Regions from separate parts of the Vallitalea okinawensis genome, predicted to be linked through region 1. Evidence: riboswitches for the same ligand, from Rfam matches in the RefSeq annotation. Region 1 holds a riboswitch; each other region holds the start of a gene.

Region 1 (4,221 bases):
GATGGTATGACACTTTATGAGTTATCGGAAGAGACAAATCCAGTTGTTCTCAATTGGTTAGAAGATAATTATGATAAAACAGGTAATAAAGGTGGGGGAAATAATATTATTATGTTGGATTATATGGATTACAAGACCATTGAAAAAATTATTAATTTTAACATAGCTAAATGGAAATAAAAAGACATAGCTATTTTATATAAAATAGGAAAATAGTGGATAAATAAAAACAGCATAAATTTCTTATTATAATAAGGTGATAAGTATAATATATTAGCTAAGATATAATTTAAATGAAAAGAATTAAGTATTTTGAAAAAAATTATTGCTATTTGCCTTTAAAAGGTGTATACTTATCACATACTTTGATTCGGAAGTGAAGTAGTTTATTATCTTTAGAGCCACATAATGATTCTTATTAGAAGTTGTATTATAGTGTAGTATAAGTAATAAAGATTTTCTCTTTCCAAGGATTAAAGGTAATATTATCTTGGAGGTAAGTAATTATGGTAAAAGGTACAGTAAAATGGTTTAACGCAGAAAAAGGTTTTGGTTTCATCACTACAGAAGAAGGTAACGACGTATTCGTACACTTCTCACAAATCAACAAAGATGGTTACAAAACTTTAGAAGAAGGCGAAGAAGTTTCTTTCGAAATCGTTGAAGGCGCTAAAGGCCCTCAAGCTGAGAACGTAACTCCTGCTTAATCATTTTTATTATGATTACTAACCCTGAAGATTATTCTTCAGGGTTTTATATTTGTCTAAAAAAAGTGACTCTAGTCACTTTTTTTAGTTTCTAATTTTTAAAACTGTGAACAGGGGCTGGTATTCGACCACCACGATTGATGAATTTCTCTGAGGAGAAAGAGGAGACTTTCATGATAGGAGCTTGACCTAATAAACCACCAAATACAACTTCCTCACCCAGACCTTTACCATGTACTGGGATAATTCTAACAGCTGTTGTCTTTTGATTAATAACACCGATAGCAGCTTCGTCAGCAATGATAGCTGATATAGTAGAAGCTGGTGTATCGCCTGGAATTGCAATCATGTCTAATCCCACAGAACATACACAAGTCATAGCTTCTAATTTATCAAAGGTAAGAGAACCTTGCTTTACAGCTTCAATCATACCTTCATCTTCGCTAACAGGTATAAAAGCACCACTTAATCCACCAACATGAGAAGAAGCCATTATCCCCCCCTTTTTAACAGCATCATTGAGCATGGCCAGTGCAGCAGTTGTACCATGGCATCCACATCGCTCTAATCCAATTTCTTCTAAAATTCTAGCAACAGAATCTCCAACTTCAGGAGTGGGTGCTAGAGATAAGTCTAAAATACCAAAAGGTACATTTAAACGATCGGCAGCTTCGTGACCAATCAGTTGACCTGCTCTCGTTATTTTAAAAGCAGTCCGTTTAATGGTTTCCGCCACTTGATCAAAACTTTGTCCTTTTATTTTCTCAAGAGCAGACTTAACGACACCAGGGCCGCTAACACCTACATTAATAACTGCTTCTGGTTCACCTATACCATGATAAGCACCTGCCATAAAAGGGTTATCTTCCACTGAGTTAGCAAAGATCACTAACTTAGCACAACCAATACTATCTTGATTGCGAGTAAGGTATGCAGCTTTCTTAACGATCTCACCCATATCTTTAACTGCATCCATGTTGATACCAGCTTTGGTGCTGCCAATATTAACGGATGAACATACTCTTTCTGTCTCTGCCAAAGCTTCGGGTATGGAATTTATTAAGATGCGATCGCCTTTTGAATACCCTTTATGAACCAAAGCTGAAAAACCGCCTATAAAGTTAACGCCTACAGCATTAGCAGCACGGTCTAATGTTTTTGCATAATCTACATAGGAAGTTGCTTCGGATGCTTGAGCCACTAAAGATATCGGGGTTACAGCAATTCTCTTATTGATAATTGGAATACCATATTCATTTTCTAGCCTTTCACCTTCTTCAACTAGCCTCTCAGCATAGGTAGTAATCTTATCATATATTTTTTCACAAGATTTTAAACTGTTTGCATCGGCGCAATCTTGTAGAGAGATACCCATGGTAATTGTACGAATATCCAGTTTTTCCTTTTCAATCATTTGTATGGTTTCTAGTACAGAACCGTATTTATTCATGCTGATCACTCCCGTATTCAATGTTGTGCATAGCATCAAATATAGCTTGATGCTGGATTTTGATAGATAAATCCATGTCAGTACCTGTCTTCTCTAATAATTTCTTTAATTCATTAAATCCACAAGTCATATTAGAAAGATCAACGGCCATGATCATCGTAAAATAATCTTGCATGATGGTTTGACTAATATCTAAAATATTAACGGATTGCTCGGATAATATGGTTGTTACTTTTGCGATAATACCAATTTTATCGGTTCCTATTACACTTATAATAGCTTTCATTTATACGCGTCCCTTCTTCGGTTATTTAAAATTCAATTAGGAGAGATGTACAAGAAAAGTGACTAGTTGTATAAGCAAAACCCAGTACTTTCCAACACTATAAAAAGAGACTAAGCAGGGCTAGTCTCTAGATAGAACAAAATTATTTATACACATAAAAATCTTGTTATCTCTGTCCTTTTACCTGAGAGCTTCACCATGAATCATGGCTTTCCCCTTCGGTGCTCATTTGAGTCTCTCCAGAGTTCCATCCAGTAACGGTTACACTTGCTGTTTCCACTACCTTCCTTTGGCAATTATTTGGATTTAAAAAGAATTATATCAGATATACGGGAATTTTTCAATAAGCAATTTGATTGATATGATTTATACAAGATGCTAAAAAAGAAAAATACCAAGAAGAATTGTATAGACGCAACTTTGTTTAGAAAATATTTATACTTTCACAATTAATATTTTAGATTCATTTGCTACAATCAATACATGAGGTGAATCTATGAATAAAACAACAAAATTACTCTACAGTGATACAGTCATTGGGCTACTTTTTCTATTTACTTTGAAGTGGTATGAGAATAGGGGATAATGATGACAATAAAAAAATTAGTATTAAAATCTAATACATTCATTGTTTTAACTTCACTTGTTACATTATTTGTTGCAGGAATTATTACAGTTGGAGTATTTAGTCAGGGCTTAATCCGAGCGATTGAGGATGATAATGAACTTGATGAAAATGTATATACAGTTCAAAGTTTGATTCGTGGGATTGACGAGCCAAACTGGTCCCAAATAGGCAAAGTATTAACAACATATGATTATGAATTATATGTTGAAAAGAATGGTAGCTTCATTTATTCAGCCTTATTATATGATGAACAAGATGATAAGATAAAAAGGATTAGTGCTATGCAGGGGAATAGTGAAAATGCAGTTTATTTTTTTGAGCCAGCGACCATAGTAAGAAGACGTTTGACACTGAATGGTGAGATTTATCAGGTTTATGCTATAAATACTAATAAGAATAAAAAAATAACGTCATTTGGTATTGATAGAGTACAGATGTTTATTATTAGATACTTGATGCTCGGAATTAGTGGGATTTTAGGAATATATTTAATCAGTCGTTTCTATACAGAGCGATTGGTTAGAAAAATCATGGAACCTATTCAAGCATTGATGCTTGGGGTTGGACGGATTGAGAATAATAACTTTTTAGAGAAAATAACGTATCAGGGTGAAGAAGAATTCGAACAGCTATGCCAGGCTTTTAATGGAATGCAAGCATATCTTGATGAAGAAACAAAGAAAAACACAGCCTATGATCAGGCTAGAACAGATATGATATCAGGGATTTCCCATGACCTTCGAACGCCACTAACATCTATTAAAGGATTTTTAAAAGGCATGAAAGATGGTGTTGCAAATTCGGAAAAAAAACGTGAACAATATGTTAACATCTGTTATAAAAAAGCATGTGATATGGATAATTTATTGCAAAAACTGTTTTACTATTCAAAACTTGAGACAAAACGAATGCCGTTTTATTTTGAAGTTGTTGATTTAGCTGTTATGCTTTCTCAGTTTGTAAACTCTAAAAGAGATGATTTAAACGAATCGGCGACCATTCACTATGAAAAACCAGATCGTTTAATGAAGTGTAGGGTTGATGTGGATCAATTTTTTAGAGTGTTTTCTAACTTAGTTGAAAACAGTGTTAAGTATGCCGGAGTTGAAAGGATTAAAATCAATGTATCCTTATTTGAAGAAATGGATTA
Region 2 (4,221 bases), on a different contig from region 1:
AACGAAATAATCAAGCAACAAACCATACTTTCCTGCCCATACTTGGAACGTGACGTTAGTCACTTTACTTGTGGTATAGGAAAGTACTGCGTTTTGCTCGCAAGGAACCATACTTTCCTATCTCCAGTTTAAATGTGGCGTTAGCCACTTTTGTACTGATAAAACCTCAACAAGTTTAGCATAATCTGCTATAATGAAAGAAAAACCGTGGAGGCTTTTTATGCTGAAGTTAGAAAGCTATATTGAGATAGATACATTAATGACCTTCTATTATTTTGATTTTGCTAAGAATTATGTTTTTAAAGGTGAAAAACATAATTTTTGGGAAATGGTATATGTAGATAAGGGTGTTCTTGAAGTTATGGCTGATACGAAACATTATGTTCTAAATGCAGGTCAAATGATTTTTCATAAGCCCAATGAATTTCATAGTTTATGGGCTAATGGTGAAGTTGCGCCTAATGTTGTAGTTGTATCATTCGTAAGTCATTCAGATATAATGAAGACTTTTGAAAAAAAGATACTTCAATTAAATACTGAACAGAAGGAACTGTATAAAAAATTTATCAAAATAGCTAGAGGGCATTTAAATAAACATCATGAATTAATTGAGGACAATCCAGTAATAAGACAAATGCTTAAAATGAGCTTGGAAGCCTTTTTGTTAGAAATGATGCAAAATCAAGATGAAAGAAAATTGCCAGAATCCCTTCCCACAAAAGAAAGAATGGAAAAAGATATTGTTGATCATATTATTGAGTACATTAGAAAGAACTACAATATAAATCTATGCCTTCAAGATATTGCGGGGTACACTAACTTAAGTACATCATATATTAAAGCACTATTTAAACGACGTATGAATATAAGCTTAATGCGTTATTATAGACAGGTTAGAATTGAAAAAGCAAAAGAATTAATGAGAGAATCTTCAATGAGTTTCACTGAGATAGCAGATAAACTGGGATATGCATCTGTTCATTACTTCTCCAAGCAATTTAAAGATATAACAGGAATGACACCAACAGAATACTCTAAATCAATGGTTAATTATTAGAGGATTCTGTTAGAATACAGTGATTACTTATAATTTAGCAACATTAAACACATAAGATGAGGTGGCCACATGAGTAGAGCAAATAGAAAGAAGGATCACATTAGGATTTTTGAAGCATGTGAATTTGGTAATAGAGGAATCGATTATTTTGAGCAAATGAAGTTATCCCATAATGCATTACCTGAAATAGATTTTAATGACATTGATACATCTACAGTATTCCTTGATAAAAAAATTGGTTATCCAATAATGATTAATGCTATTACGGGTGGAATTGAAGAAGTTTACAAAATGAATAGAGACTTAGCTAAGGTGGCAAAAAGATTTAACATTCCCATGGCTGTTGGATCTCAATCCATAGCTGTTAAGAATAAAGGAGATAAGACAAGTTTTCAAGTTGTTCGTGAAGTCATGGGAGATGGTGTTGTTATTGCCAATATCGGTGCAGGTCAATCATATGAGCATGTTTATGAAGCAGTTCATATGATAGAGGCTGACGCTATCCAACTCCACATCAATGTTGCTCAGGAAATTATCATGCCAGAAGGTGACCGTTCATTTAAGGGGGTAATAGAACATATTGCTCGTTTAAAGGAGCGTTTAGATTGTCCTATAATCGTCAAAGAAGTTGGATTTGGCATATCTGGTGAAGTGGCAAAGAGACTTCAAGATGTTGGCATAGAATATATTGACGTCAGTGGAAAAGGTGGAACCAATTTCATCGAAATAGAAGATCAAAGAAACAACAAAAAAATTTATGAAGACTTTTATGAGTGGGGTATACCTACTCCAGTATGTATACATCAATGTCGACAGGAAGCATCGAATTTAAAACTCATTGCTAGTGGTGGTATTCAAAAAGCTGATCATATTTTTAAGTCGCTAGTATTAGGAAGCCATATCGTTGGTATGAGTGGTAGAGTATTGGACGAGTATTTAAAGAATGGTTTACACCAAACAGAGAGTTTTATTGAAGATTTATTGCATAAATTTAAAATTTTTATGTTGTTGACAGGATGTTGTGATATAAGTAAAATTCAGTATGTTCCCTATCACTGGGAGAAGATGTTATTGGAAAAATAAGAGAATAAAAAAGTTAAGGAAGTGCATTGACTTTTATGGAAATTCTCAATATACTATAATTGAATTTAAAATTGTAATGGATGAAGGATGTTGGAGATATCTTTAGTGATTTAGTCTGAAGATAACCGGAGAAGAAAGAAGGTGTGATGCTTGAAACACCTATCGAAGCTTTCAGGTCAGCCTACAATATCTGGACATTACCCTGGAGAGAGTCAATGAATTGACCATCGAAGAAGAAATTTACGTTTCAACGTAAAGAAGCTTTCAGATAAAAGGACAGGGCGTAAAAAGCGTAGCTTTGCTATTACTTTTTGCGCTCTTTTTAGTGGGGAAACAATTAACCTGCCTAGTCGGACTACGACTATGTTCTTTTATAGGGAGGCTTTTTCCTATAGTTGATGTGATAAATAATTCACAATTAGTTGACTAGATATGGACTAAAAATGAGCATAAAAAAGAACTTGAGGAGGATTAGCATATGGAAATATTAATGGGTGTTGTTTTACTTGTCTTAGTTTTAGGTGTTTTTTCATTATTTAGTCTAAAGGCACCAAAAGGTAGTCTAGCCATGTCAGGCCTAGCCAATGCTGCTATAGCTACCTTTCTTGTAGAAGCGATACATAAATATATTTTAGGTGATTTCATAGGTATTCAATTTTTAAACGAGACCGGAAGTGTTGCTGGTGGCATGGGTGGAGTTGCAGCAGCAGCCTTAGTAGCATTAAGTATGGGAGTAAACCCAATTTTTGCTTTGGTTACTGCAGTGGCTATCGCTGATTTTGGAATTCTACCAGGATTTATTGTAGGTTATTTAATGGGATGGATTGCACCTTATATAGAAAAGAAATTGCCTAAAGGTATCAATATCATCTTAGGTGCATTAATATTAGCACCTATTGCGCGTCTTGTTGCTGTAGCGTGTGATCCATTTGTTACAATTATATTGGATACAGTAGGTACAACTTTAATGGCTGCAACAGAACAATCACCTATTCTAATGGGCTTTTTCTTAGGTGGTTTGATTAAAATGATCTGTACCTCACCATTGAGTTCAATGGCATTAACAGCCATGTTAGGTCTAACAGGTTTACCTATGGGTATTGCGGCCATAGCCTGTTTCGGTGGTACATTTACAAACGGTATTATATTTAAGCGTTTAAAACTTGGAGATCAAGGAAAAGTAGTTTCAGTGATGCTTGAGCCGCTAACTCAGGCAGATATCATAACCTCTAATCCACTGCCTGTTTATTGCTCTAATTTCCTTGGAGGGGGGGTATCTGGAATCATTGCAGCCAGCTTAGGTATTGTTAATAATGCACCTGGGACTGCAGCACCTATTCCAGGAATGTTAGCACCATTTGCTTTCAATGATCCAGTAAATGTCGTCATAGCCTTAGCTTTAGCAGCAATTGCAGGTAGCTTAGCAGGCATATTTGGTGCTCAGGTCTTTAGATTGATTAAATATAAACCTGTTACCCCTGCTACCAGCAAGGCATAAAAAAGCCAAATTCATAAAAACCAAGTCTTTTTTGATAAAGACGTCAGAGTCAACCTCTCCTATAATAGTATTAAATACAATTACTGATGAAATACTTTATATAAAGGAGATGGATGAGATGAAACAAGTGACAGCGATAGTTATCGGAGCAGGAGATAGAGGAAACATCTATGCCAAGTATGCTTTAACACATTCTAAGGATATAAAAATAGTAGCAGTAGCAGAACCAGATCAAGAAAAAAGAACGCAAATGATGGAAGCACATAACATCTCTAAAGAGAATGTTTTTGAAAGTTGGGAAGAGTTATTAGCTCAACCTAAATTAGCAGATGCGGCTATCATTGCAACCCTTGATAAAGATCATTATGAGCCAACTAAACTTGCTTTGGAGAAGGACTACCATATATTACTTGAGAAGCCTTTATCTAATAATGCTAAGGAATGCGTATTACTAGGTGAGTTAGCAAAAGAATATCCTCACAAAGTATTTTCAGTATGCCATGTCCTTCGTTATACCAAGTTCTTCTCAAAACTTAAGGAACTAGTCGACCGTCGTGTGATTGGTGATATCATGACTATTAAT
Region 3 (4,221 bases), on a different contig from region 1:
CAGCGATATCTGTCTTTATAAGATAGTTAAGAGCTTTTTTTATACGATATTCACGTAGATATTGACCAAATGTAATACCTTTATGTTCCTTGAAATACCTAGTGAAGTAATATTTACTTAGATTGACTTCATTAGCAATCATGTCCAATGTAATAACAGCCTCATAGTTATTAGCCACGAACTGCTCCACCTGTTGGATGATAGGGTTATTTAGTATATGTGTTGATGAGCATTTATCTTTATAGTTTTTGTAAAGATGATGGGTTAATTCCAGTATTTTAGACTGGACTAGTAATGGACTTTGAATCCTATGATCAAGTGTTTTTAAGCCTTCAAAAAAGGTTAATAGTGGTGTAGTATCAATGTTATATTTTTGGGTGCTATAATAAAAGTTGTATATAAATTTACTTATATCAGGATCATTTAGAACACAATTAAATAATGATGGGTGAAATTGTAGCATGATTTTCCTATTATTCTGTTGGTCATCTATGGCATGGATAGCTTTTGATCCAATAATAAGTAAATCATCAGGTCTTAAACAATAGTCAGTTTGAGATACATGGATATGCGAGATGCCCTCGCAGATATAGAATAACTCGACTTCTTCATGCCAATGAGCTGGAAAGTGAAGTTGGCTGTTATCACTGTAACTCAAGCGAGCTTTAGCACCTTTAAAATCAAGAATTTCATGATACTCACACACTGAAATCCCCCCTAGAAAAGACCTTTAACGAATGTATCAACATCAATACCTATAAAATAATCTTCAAGATTTAGATCTTTTAATTGATCCTTAATAGCTTCTAACTCATGTTTAGTTCCAACAAGTTTTTTTTCAATGACATGAACGTCCTCTTTATTAAAGAAGTCACCGTAAATTCTTAAATCCTCTAGTGAACCATTTTTTACGTTGAAGTGATATTCAATTGTACCACCTGAATAGCGGATTGCATTAGTAAACCCATAGGTAGCTTGTTTACCATAAGTCCAATCCCATGTATCATACTTGTTATCTACTAGTTGTTGGATAGTGTTTGTTTCAGTCTCATTCAGTTGATAGAAGCTGCTATGAGAAGAACCTGTTATGTGCTTAGCGATAGCATCTACAAAATATTCAATTGACATAGGCTGAGGAAGATGACTAGAGATATTTGTTACACGGCTTTTGACGGATTTAACGTTCTTATCTTTAAACTTTAATGGATTAACTTTTAATGCCTTTGATAAATCTGCCATGTTTGAACTGAATAAAAGGGTTCCGTGATGTAAGATTCTATTTTTTGAAACATGTTGAGCGTTTCCAGAGAACTTTTTACCATCGATGGTTAAATCGTTTCGGCCAGAAAAAATAGCTTCTACACCTAGTTGATTGAGAACTTCTAATATAGGCTTTGTGAATTCTTTAAAACTTTCAGCTGTATTCTTCTCCACATTAGTTATAAAGCAAAAATTTAAATTTCCTAAATCATGAAAGACTGCACCACCACCTGAAAGGCGTCTAATGACAGGGATATTATGCTCTTTAACATGGTCATAATTGATTTCGGCAATAGTATTTTGATGGGTGCCAACGATTATAGATGGTGCATTACGATAAAGATAAAAGACATCCTCATCTTTGTTTTTTAATAAATACTCTTCAGTAGCTAAGTTGAAATAGGGGTTATTTGTTGTACTAATAATGGATAACATAATAAGTACCTCCTCAGAATGACAATTAATTTCGTAATCTATACGGTTAATGGAACCATACACTATGAATCAGAATATTAATAATTATTATAATTTAAACTATCTACCCTAGCAAGCGAATTAGAGAATAGTGAAAAATTTCTTTATTTAGATTGTAACATCATCCTCATCTTATACTAGTTAAATCATACAATTTGGTATAGCATCTTAGAAATTATTTAATGGGATTTATCAGAATAACAGAAAAATAATTATTATTGCAAATACATAGTTGATAAACTTATCATTTTGTAATATGATTAAAGTAACAGAATATTTACGTGGCTAATTGAAGTTAGCGAGAGAGATCTTAGGGCGCCGAAGATGTAATATAAAGTATAGCCAAATACTTATAGAAACTTTCAGGCAAAAGGATCGCTAGCGGATAGCACTCTGGAAAGCATTTATGCACCCAAGGAGCAATACATATGACATGTAGAATCTCTCAGGTAAAAATACAGAGGGTAAATGGCGTTTATTTATAATGCCATTTACCCTCTTTCTATTTTTAAAGGGGCATAATCTCAATAGTTTTATTAAGGATAATCTATTGATTTTATGTATATAAGTTGAATTCAATAAATTGCTATGAGCCTAGCAATTATTTAGAACTATTCACCTATAATTAAAGAATATATATTGAACTAAAGATAAATACTCGAAATGTTTAGTTCATATATAGTATTAACTAATAATTTAATGAGAGTATAGGAAACATTATAGTATGTAAATAGTGAAGTAATTGAAGTATGCAAATCTAGTAAAACGTAAAAAATCATAAAGGAGGGTATTCAATTGGATAATACAAAACGAACTTTTTTGTATGAAAAGCATTTAGAACACGGTGGAAAAATGATTGATTTTGCTGGTTGGGCATTACCTGTACAATACAAGGGATTAATAGAAGAGCATGATGCAGTTCGTCAAGCTGCGGGTCTATTTGATGTAAGTCATATGGGAGAAGTATCTGTCATTGGTAAAGAAGCAGAAAAATTTGTGAACTATCTAGTCACTAATGATGTAGAACCAATGGTAAATGGTCAAGTGATCTATACACCCATGTGTAATGAAAAAGGTGGCGTCGTTGATGATCTCTTAGTCTATAAGTTCAATACACAAGAATATTTACTAGTTATCAACGCAAGTAATACAGAGAAAGACTATGAGTGGATGCAAGGCTTATCTAAAGACTTTGATATTAAGCTAGAGAATATATCAGATAATTATGCTCAGATTGCGCTTCAAGGACCTAAAGCAGAAGAGATCCTACAACCCTTAACAGATTTGAATTTAAGTGAATTAACATTCTATACATTTAAAGATGAAACGACTATTGCAGGCAAAAAGGTATTAGTTTCTCGTACAGGATATACTGGAGAAGATGGCTTTGAAATCTATGCCAATAGCAAAGAAGCACCTCAATTATGGTCAGCCATCATGGAACAAGGGAAAGACAAAGGACTTTTACCAGCAGGATTGGGTGCTAGAGATACTTTACGTTTCGAAGCTTCACTTCCTCTTTACGGTAATGAATTAACAGATAATATAACGCCATTAGAAGCTGGACTTGGTATGTTTGTGAAGTTGTATAAGGATGATTTTGTTGGCAAAGAAGTTCTTGCAAAGCAGAAAGAGGTAGGGCTAAAAAGAAAAGTCATCGGTTTCGAACTTACGAAGAAGAGTATTACAAGACACGGTTATCCTATTTTAGATAGTGAAGGAAATAAGATTGGTGAAGTAACAACAGGATACTATTTACCATCCATTGATAAAAGTATAGGTATGGGACTTGTTGATATTGACCATGCTAAACTAGGAACAGAGATTAGTATACAAGTACGAAAGAAGACAGTGGATGCTGTTGTAAGAAGTAAACGGTTTATGGAAAAGAAATATAAGAAATAAGCTTGAAAGTATATTTAATAAAGAACTTAAAGAAGTTAATTAAAAATAAATAAGGAGGCGTTGATAATGAAAATTGAACAGGGATTATATTATACTACTGACCATGAGTGGATTAAGGTTGACGGTGACAAAGCACGAATTGGTATAACTGACTATGCTCAAGATAAGATGGGTGATATTGTTTTTGTTGAGTTACCAGAAGTTGATGAGACATATAGTGAGGGCGACGTATTATGTGTAGTAGAGTCAGTTAAGGCGGCATCAGATGTATTTATGCCATTGTCAGGAACAGTTACTGAAGCCAATGAAGAGCTAGAAGATGCACCTGAATCATTGAATGAAGATCCTTATGGAAATTGGATAGCTGAAATCGTTGAATTTGATACAGAAGCTTTAGAAGAAATGATGTCAGCTGAAAAGTATGAAGAATTTATAGGCAGTCTAGACGATTAAAAAAGAGAATTTGATTCATTAATGACATGTTAAAAGAATAGGGGGTATAACATGCATCCATATCTACCACACACGGATGAAGACATTCAACAAATGCTAAAAAGTATCGGGGTAGAAACAATTGAAGAA
Region 4 (4,221 bases), on a different contig from region 1:
AACTGCATCACATGTCATAATACCTAATAACTCCTTTCTCTCCCATATTGTCTTCTTCTACGATTTTTATGTACAACAAAAAATCCTCAATTAATAATCTTAATAGAAGTAAAATAAACTTTAAAACTGAAAGGGGTTATAGTCAATGATTCTGTAACATTTGTAGAATGAGATTAGTAAAGATTGATGTTAATATTATAGGGTGAAATATAAATAAGTTAGACCTGATTGCTGGTATAAGTTTGATTTGAGTTTAATGGAATTAAATTAAGTAAGATAGATGTTTAGTTTGAATAAATAAATGAAATATTAGTTTAGTGATATTAAATAATTTTAATTATATTATACATTCATAAGGTTATTTTTGTCAATTGTTTTAATCATTCCTCCTAAAAAATGTTATAGTTAACATACAAAAGTGTCTAATGCCACATTACTTTTATAAGCAAAACGCAATACTTTCCTACACTAAAAAAAGGGCGTATCGCCCTAAATATTTTTCATTTATTTATGAGATGCCCCCCGCTTTTTTAATCCTCTTTGTTATTATACATCTCAGCAGCATTGTATGAACTTCTTACTAATGGGTCAGATGCTACAAAGCTAAATCCAAGCTTAAGAGCTTCTTCCTTATACTTATTAAAAATTTCCGGATGGACATACTCTTTAACGGGGTAATGTTCTTTGCTAGGTGCTAAGTACTGCCCTATCGTTAAGAAATCACATCCTGCTTCTCTTAAATCCTTCAATACCTCTAACACTTCTTCTTGTCTTTCTCCAAGACCTACCATTATCCCTGATTTGGTAAATATCTTATTATCAACAGCCTTTATATTCTTTAGCAATTCCAAAGATCTTTTATAAATTGCCTCTGGCCGAACTTCATTGTATAGTCTTGGAATGGTTTCAATATTATGATTGATTATTTCTGGTTTAGCATCCACTATTTTTTTAAGAGCTTCTTTATTCCCCTGAAAGTCTGGTATCAGTACCTCAATAATAATTCTTTTCTGATATGATTTTATGGCTTCTATGACTTCAGCAAAGTGTCCTGCTCCCCCATCTGCTAGATCATCTCGTGTTACGGAAGTAATGACCACATGCTTTAGTCCAAGTTCTTTAACGGCTTTTGCAATATTCTCAGGTTCCTTTTGGTCAACCATCTCTAGGTGTCCATGGGATACGTTACAGAATTTGCAATGACGTGAACATTGGCTCCCCAAGATCATAAAAGTTGCAGTCCTTTTACTAAAGCATTCCATTCTATTAGGACAACTAGCTTCTTCACAGACGGTATTTAATGATAATCTTTCAAGTATCTCTTTCACAACATCTAAGCTTCGCCCTTTATTTAGATCTATTCTAAGCCATTCTGGTTTTCGTAAGACGTTCAAAACATTCCTCCTATTTTTGAATACTAAAATTTTTTTCATGATAATCACATTTAAACACTTTACAGAAGTATTCTAAAACAGATTTATATTCTTCATCAAAATCAACCTTTTTTCCTATTAAGTTCTCAACGGATGTTACACCTTTATCCCGGATACCACAGGGTATGATAAAATCAAAGTGATTCAAATTTGTACTAACATTAAAGGCAAAACCATGCATCGTAACGCCACGTTTAACAGCCAAACCAATTGCAGTAATCTTAGAATCACCAACCCATACACCAGTATGCTTTGGGTTTCTATAGGCACTCATATTATACTTATCACTCAATAAAGTAATAAAAACCTCTTCTAGATTCTCGACAAACTGTCTTAGAGTCCTCTTTGATTCTCTTAAATTGAATATAGGATAGCCAACTATTTGACCAGGTCCGTGGTATGTCACATCTCCTCCTCTATTGGCTTCAAAAATCTTTATGCCATTGTTCTCCAGCATGTTTTTTGCACCAATAATGTGTGACCTATCTGCTTGCCTTCCTAAGGTTATAACAGGTGGATGTTCTACCAGAATTAATGTATCATCAATCCTATTATCTTGTCTTTTTTTTAATGTTTCCCATTGAATTTCTAAAGCCTTATTGTATGGACATCTTCCCAAATTTAATACATTTAAATTCATCTAACACCACCTCCTCATTGGCACTTTAATACAACATTAACTTTCACTTTTACAAAATTCTTCGTATTCTTTTGATTTCATTAAACCATCAAGCTCAGTATCATCTGACATTTCTAGAGCCAGTATCCAGCTTTCATATGGCTTTTCATTAAGAAGTTCTGGAGAATCTTCAAGTTCATCATTAATTTCTACTACTTTACCTGAAAGAGGTGAATAGGAGTCTGAAGCAGCTTTTACTGATTCTATTACTCCATAAACATCTCCAGCACTTAACTCATCATCAACTTCAGGCATTTCAATAAAAACAATCCCTCCTAAAGCATCTTGTGCATAGTCAGTGATACCTATAAAAGCTTTTGCTCCTTCAACCTTGATCCACTCATGATCCTTTGAATAATAAAGTCCTTCTAATATTTTCATTGTAACTCCTCCTATATTTTTTATTATTGCTTTAAAGCATTAAATAAATTACCTTGGTTTATAAACTCTCTTTTTCTCTTTAACTTTGAAACATAAAAAAGAGAACATAAAGGCATTGCAAAGCAAAACACCATTATATTCTCTGTCTTCTAACCTGAGAGTTTCTACACTACTATCAATTTTAGCCATAATAGTGTATTTCACCTTCGGCGCCGGTGTACCGGGCTCTCCAGAGTTCCATCAAATAGCACTACTTTTGCCTGAAAGTTTCTATAATAAGTCTGGTAGTCTTTTATATTGCTTCTTCGGCTTCTTAAAAAGATATCTCATGCCATCATCACTTGGTCATATTAATTTTGAATATATTTCTTAGATATTTTTATCATATAACACTTTTCTTAAAATTACAATAATGAATAATGATAATTTTGCATTATTCGATTAATTCCTTGAATGACCCCTGCCTTGGCAGGGACAGTTGTTTGAATCACTTACTAACCTACTTTATTTTCCAGTTCCTCTAGAATAGCTATATACTTCTCCTGTACTTTGTTATCAGTAGCTGTCATTTCAATTTTCTTAGATTCTTTTTCTATTCTATCAAGGATTTCAGTGGATAATTGCTTCTCACCAAGGGGATAAATAAGATTGTCTTCTTTATCAATATGACGATATAATAAGTGTGTATAAGAAATACTATTAGCAATGACATCTAACTTAGCTTCTTCATTGCCATCCTCTACTTCTTTCACAGCCGCTTCTAAGTTTTGCATGTATAATCGACCTTGGTCATGCTCTACTAACATGCCTGTTACAGGACCTAACCTATTTTCTTCATTAAGGTTTATTTTCAATTCTTTAAATAATAGTTCCTCTTCTTTACTATGATGATGTTTATCGGCATAATTTCTTACAAAGTCAATTACTTTATAAAAATCTTTATAATCTACTTCTTCATGATTTAATATCTTCATGCATACTTTTCTTACTACTTTAAGCATTCTTAGAATATATTGATGTTCTTCCATCATAATTTTTATTGATTCCATAGGATCATCCCTTCGTTTTTAAAATCAATTTATCTTTTATAGTATTAGCCTTATGTATCGTTTCATATTCCATTTATCAATCGGCTATATTATAAAGTATATGGGAGAATCATATGAATTTCAGTAACCCATGTTACATCTATAAGTTTACACCTCTTCTCTCTAAATAAACTGTTTGATCTAAACTTGTATCATTGTCCCCTTATTACGCGTAGATATTCATTCTTCCTCCTCTAACAAAACCACAAAGCTGCATGTTAAGTTCTCTAGCCATATCTATGGCTCTATCAGTGGGTGCAGATCTTGAAGCAAGAATAGGAATCCTCCATTTAGCGACTTTTTTAATAATTCCAGAAGATACTCTACATGAAGTTAGTATCATCTTATCCTGAAGGTTAACGTCTTCTAATAATGCCTTTCCTATCACTTTATCAACGGCATTATGTCTCCCGATATCTTCTCTAAATATAAGTATCTTATTTTGATCACACAAGGCACAACTATGAACTCCTCCAGTCTCCATAAAAAGCTGGGACTTTGAATCAAATATCTTCATCAACTCAATAACTTGTTGAGGTGCATAATAAATAGTCGTTGTATTTAAGACTGTTTTATCTATAGGATTGATGGTAAATTCTTCAGATAGTTGGACATAAGCCTTTCCATCCTTATAATCAAC

The links. Region 1 has a riboswitch for glycine ahead of C1Y58_RS02040 (ACT domain-containing protein). Riboswitches for the same ligand answer to the same signal wherever they lie in the genome.
Region 2: it holds a riboswitch for glycine, as region 1 does, so the genes downstream of both, C1Y58_RS25380 (PTS sugar transporter subunit IIC) here and C1Y58_RS02040 (ACT domain-containing protein) in region 1, are expected to answer to the same signal.
Region 3: it holds a riboswitch for glycine, as region 1 does, so the genes downstream of both, gcvT (glycine cleavage system aminomethyltransferase GcvT) here and C1Y58_RS02040 (ACT domain-containing protein) in region 1, are expected to answer to the same signal.
Region 4: it holds a riboswitch for glycine, as region 1 does, so the genes downstream of both, gcvH (glycine cleavage system protein GcvH) here and C1Y58_RS02040 (ACT domain-containing protein) in region 1, are expected to answer to the same signal.

The regions. Positions count from the first base shown of each region.
Region 1 covers NZ_PQDH01000001.1:411,066-415,286, reverse strand. Annotated here, with positions in the region: gene C1Y58_RS02055 (phosphatidylinositol-specific phospholipase C domain-containing protein) at 1-180, shown strand, start outside; gene C1Y58_RS02050 (cold-shock protein) at 507-707, shown strand; gene C1Y58_RS02045 (PFL family protein) at 799-2,157, opposite strand; gene C1Y58_RS02040 (ACT domain-containing protein) at 2,150-2,443, opposite strand; glycine riboswitch at 2,606-2,696, opposite strand; gene C1Y58_RS02035 (sensor histidine kinase) at 3,032-4,221, shown strand, end outside.
Region 2 covers NZ_PQDH01000029.1:4,014-8,234, reverse strand. Annotated here, with positions in the region: gene C1Y58_RS25390 (AraC family transcriptional regulator) at 221-1,057, shown strand; gene fni (type 2 isopentenyl-diphosphate Delta-isomerase) at 1,127-2,140, shown strand; glycine riboswitch at 2,333-2,430, shown strand; gene C1Y58_RS25380 (PTS sugar transporter subunit IIC) at 2,619-3,638, shown strand; gene C1Y58_RS25375 (Gfo/Idh/MocA family protein) at 3,757-4,221, shown strand, end outside.
Region 3 covers NZ_PQDH01000010.1:130,739-134,959, forward strand. Annotated here, with positions in the region: gene C1Y58_RS21785 (AraC family transcriptional regulator) at 1-706, opposite strand, end outside; gene C1Y58_RS21790 (lipoate--protein ligase) at 718-1,695, opposite strand; glycine riboswitch at 2,024-2,122, shown strand; glycine riboswitch at 2,123-2,205, shown strand; gene gcvT (glycine cleavage system aminomethyltransferase GcvT) at 2,530-3,639, shown strand; gene gcvH (glycine cleavage system protein GcvH) at 3,706-4,092, shown strand; gene gcvPA (aminomethyl-transferring glycine dehydrogenase subunit GcvPA) at 4,144-4,221, shown strand, end outside.
Region 4 covers NZ_PQDH01000007.1:42,353-46,573, forward strand. Annotated here, with positions in the region: gene C1Y58_RS17700 (nucleotidyltransferase family protein) at 1-18, opposite strand, end outside; gene lipA (lipoyl synthase) at 531-1,394, opposite strand; gene lipB (lipoyl(octanoyl) transferase LipB) at 1,405-2,073, opposite strand; gene gcvH (glycine cleavage system protein GcvH) at 2,110-2,493, opposite strand; glycine riboswitch at 2,626-2,736, opposite strand; gene C1Y58_RS17720 (hemerythrin domain-containing protein) at 2,988-3,542, opposite strand; gene fdhD (formate dehydrogenase accessory sulfurtransferase FdhD) at 3,748-4,221, opposite strand, start outside.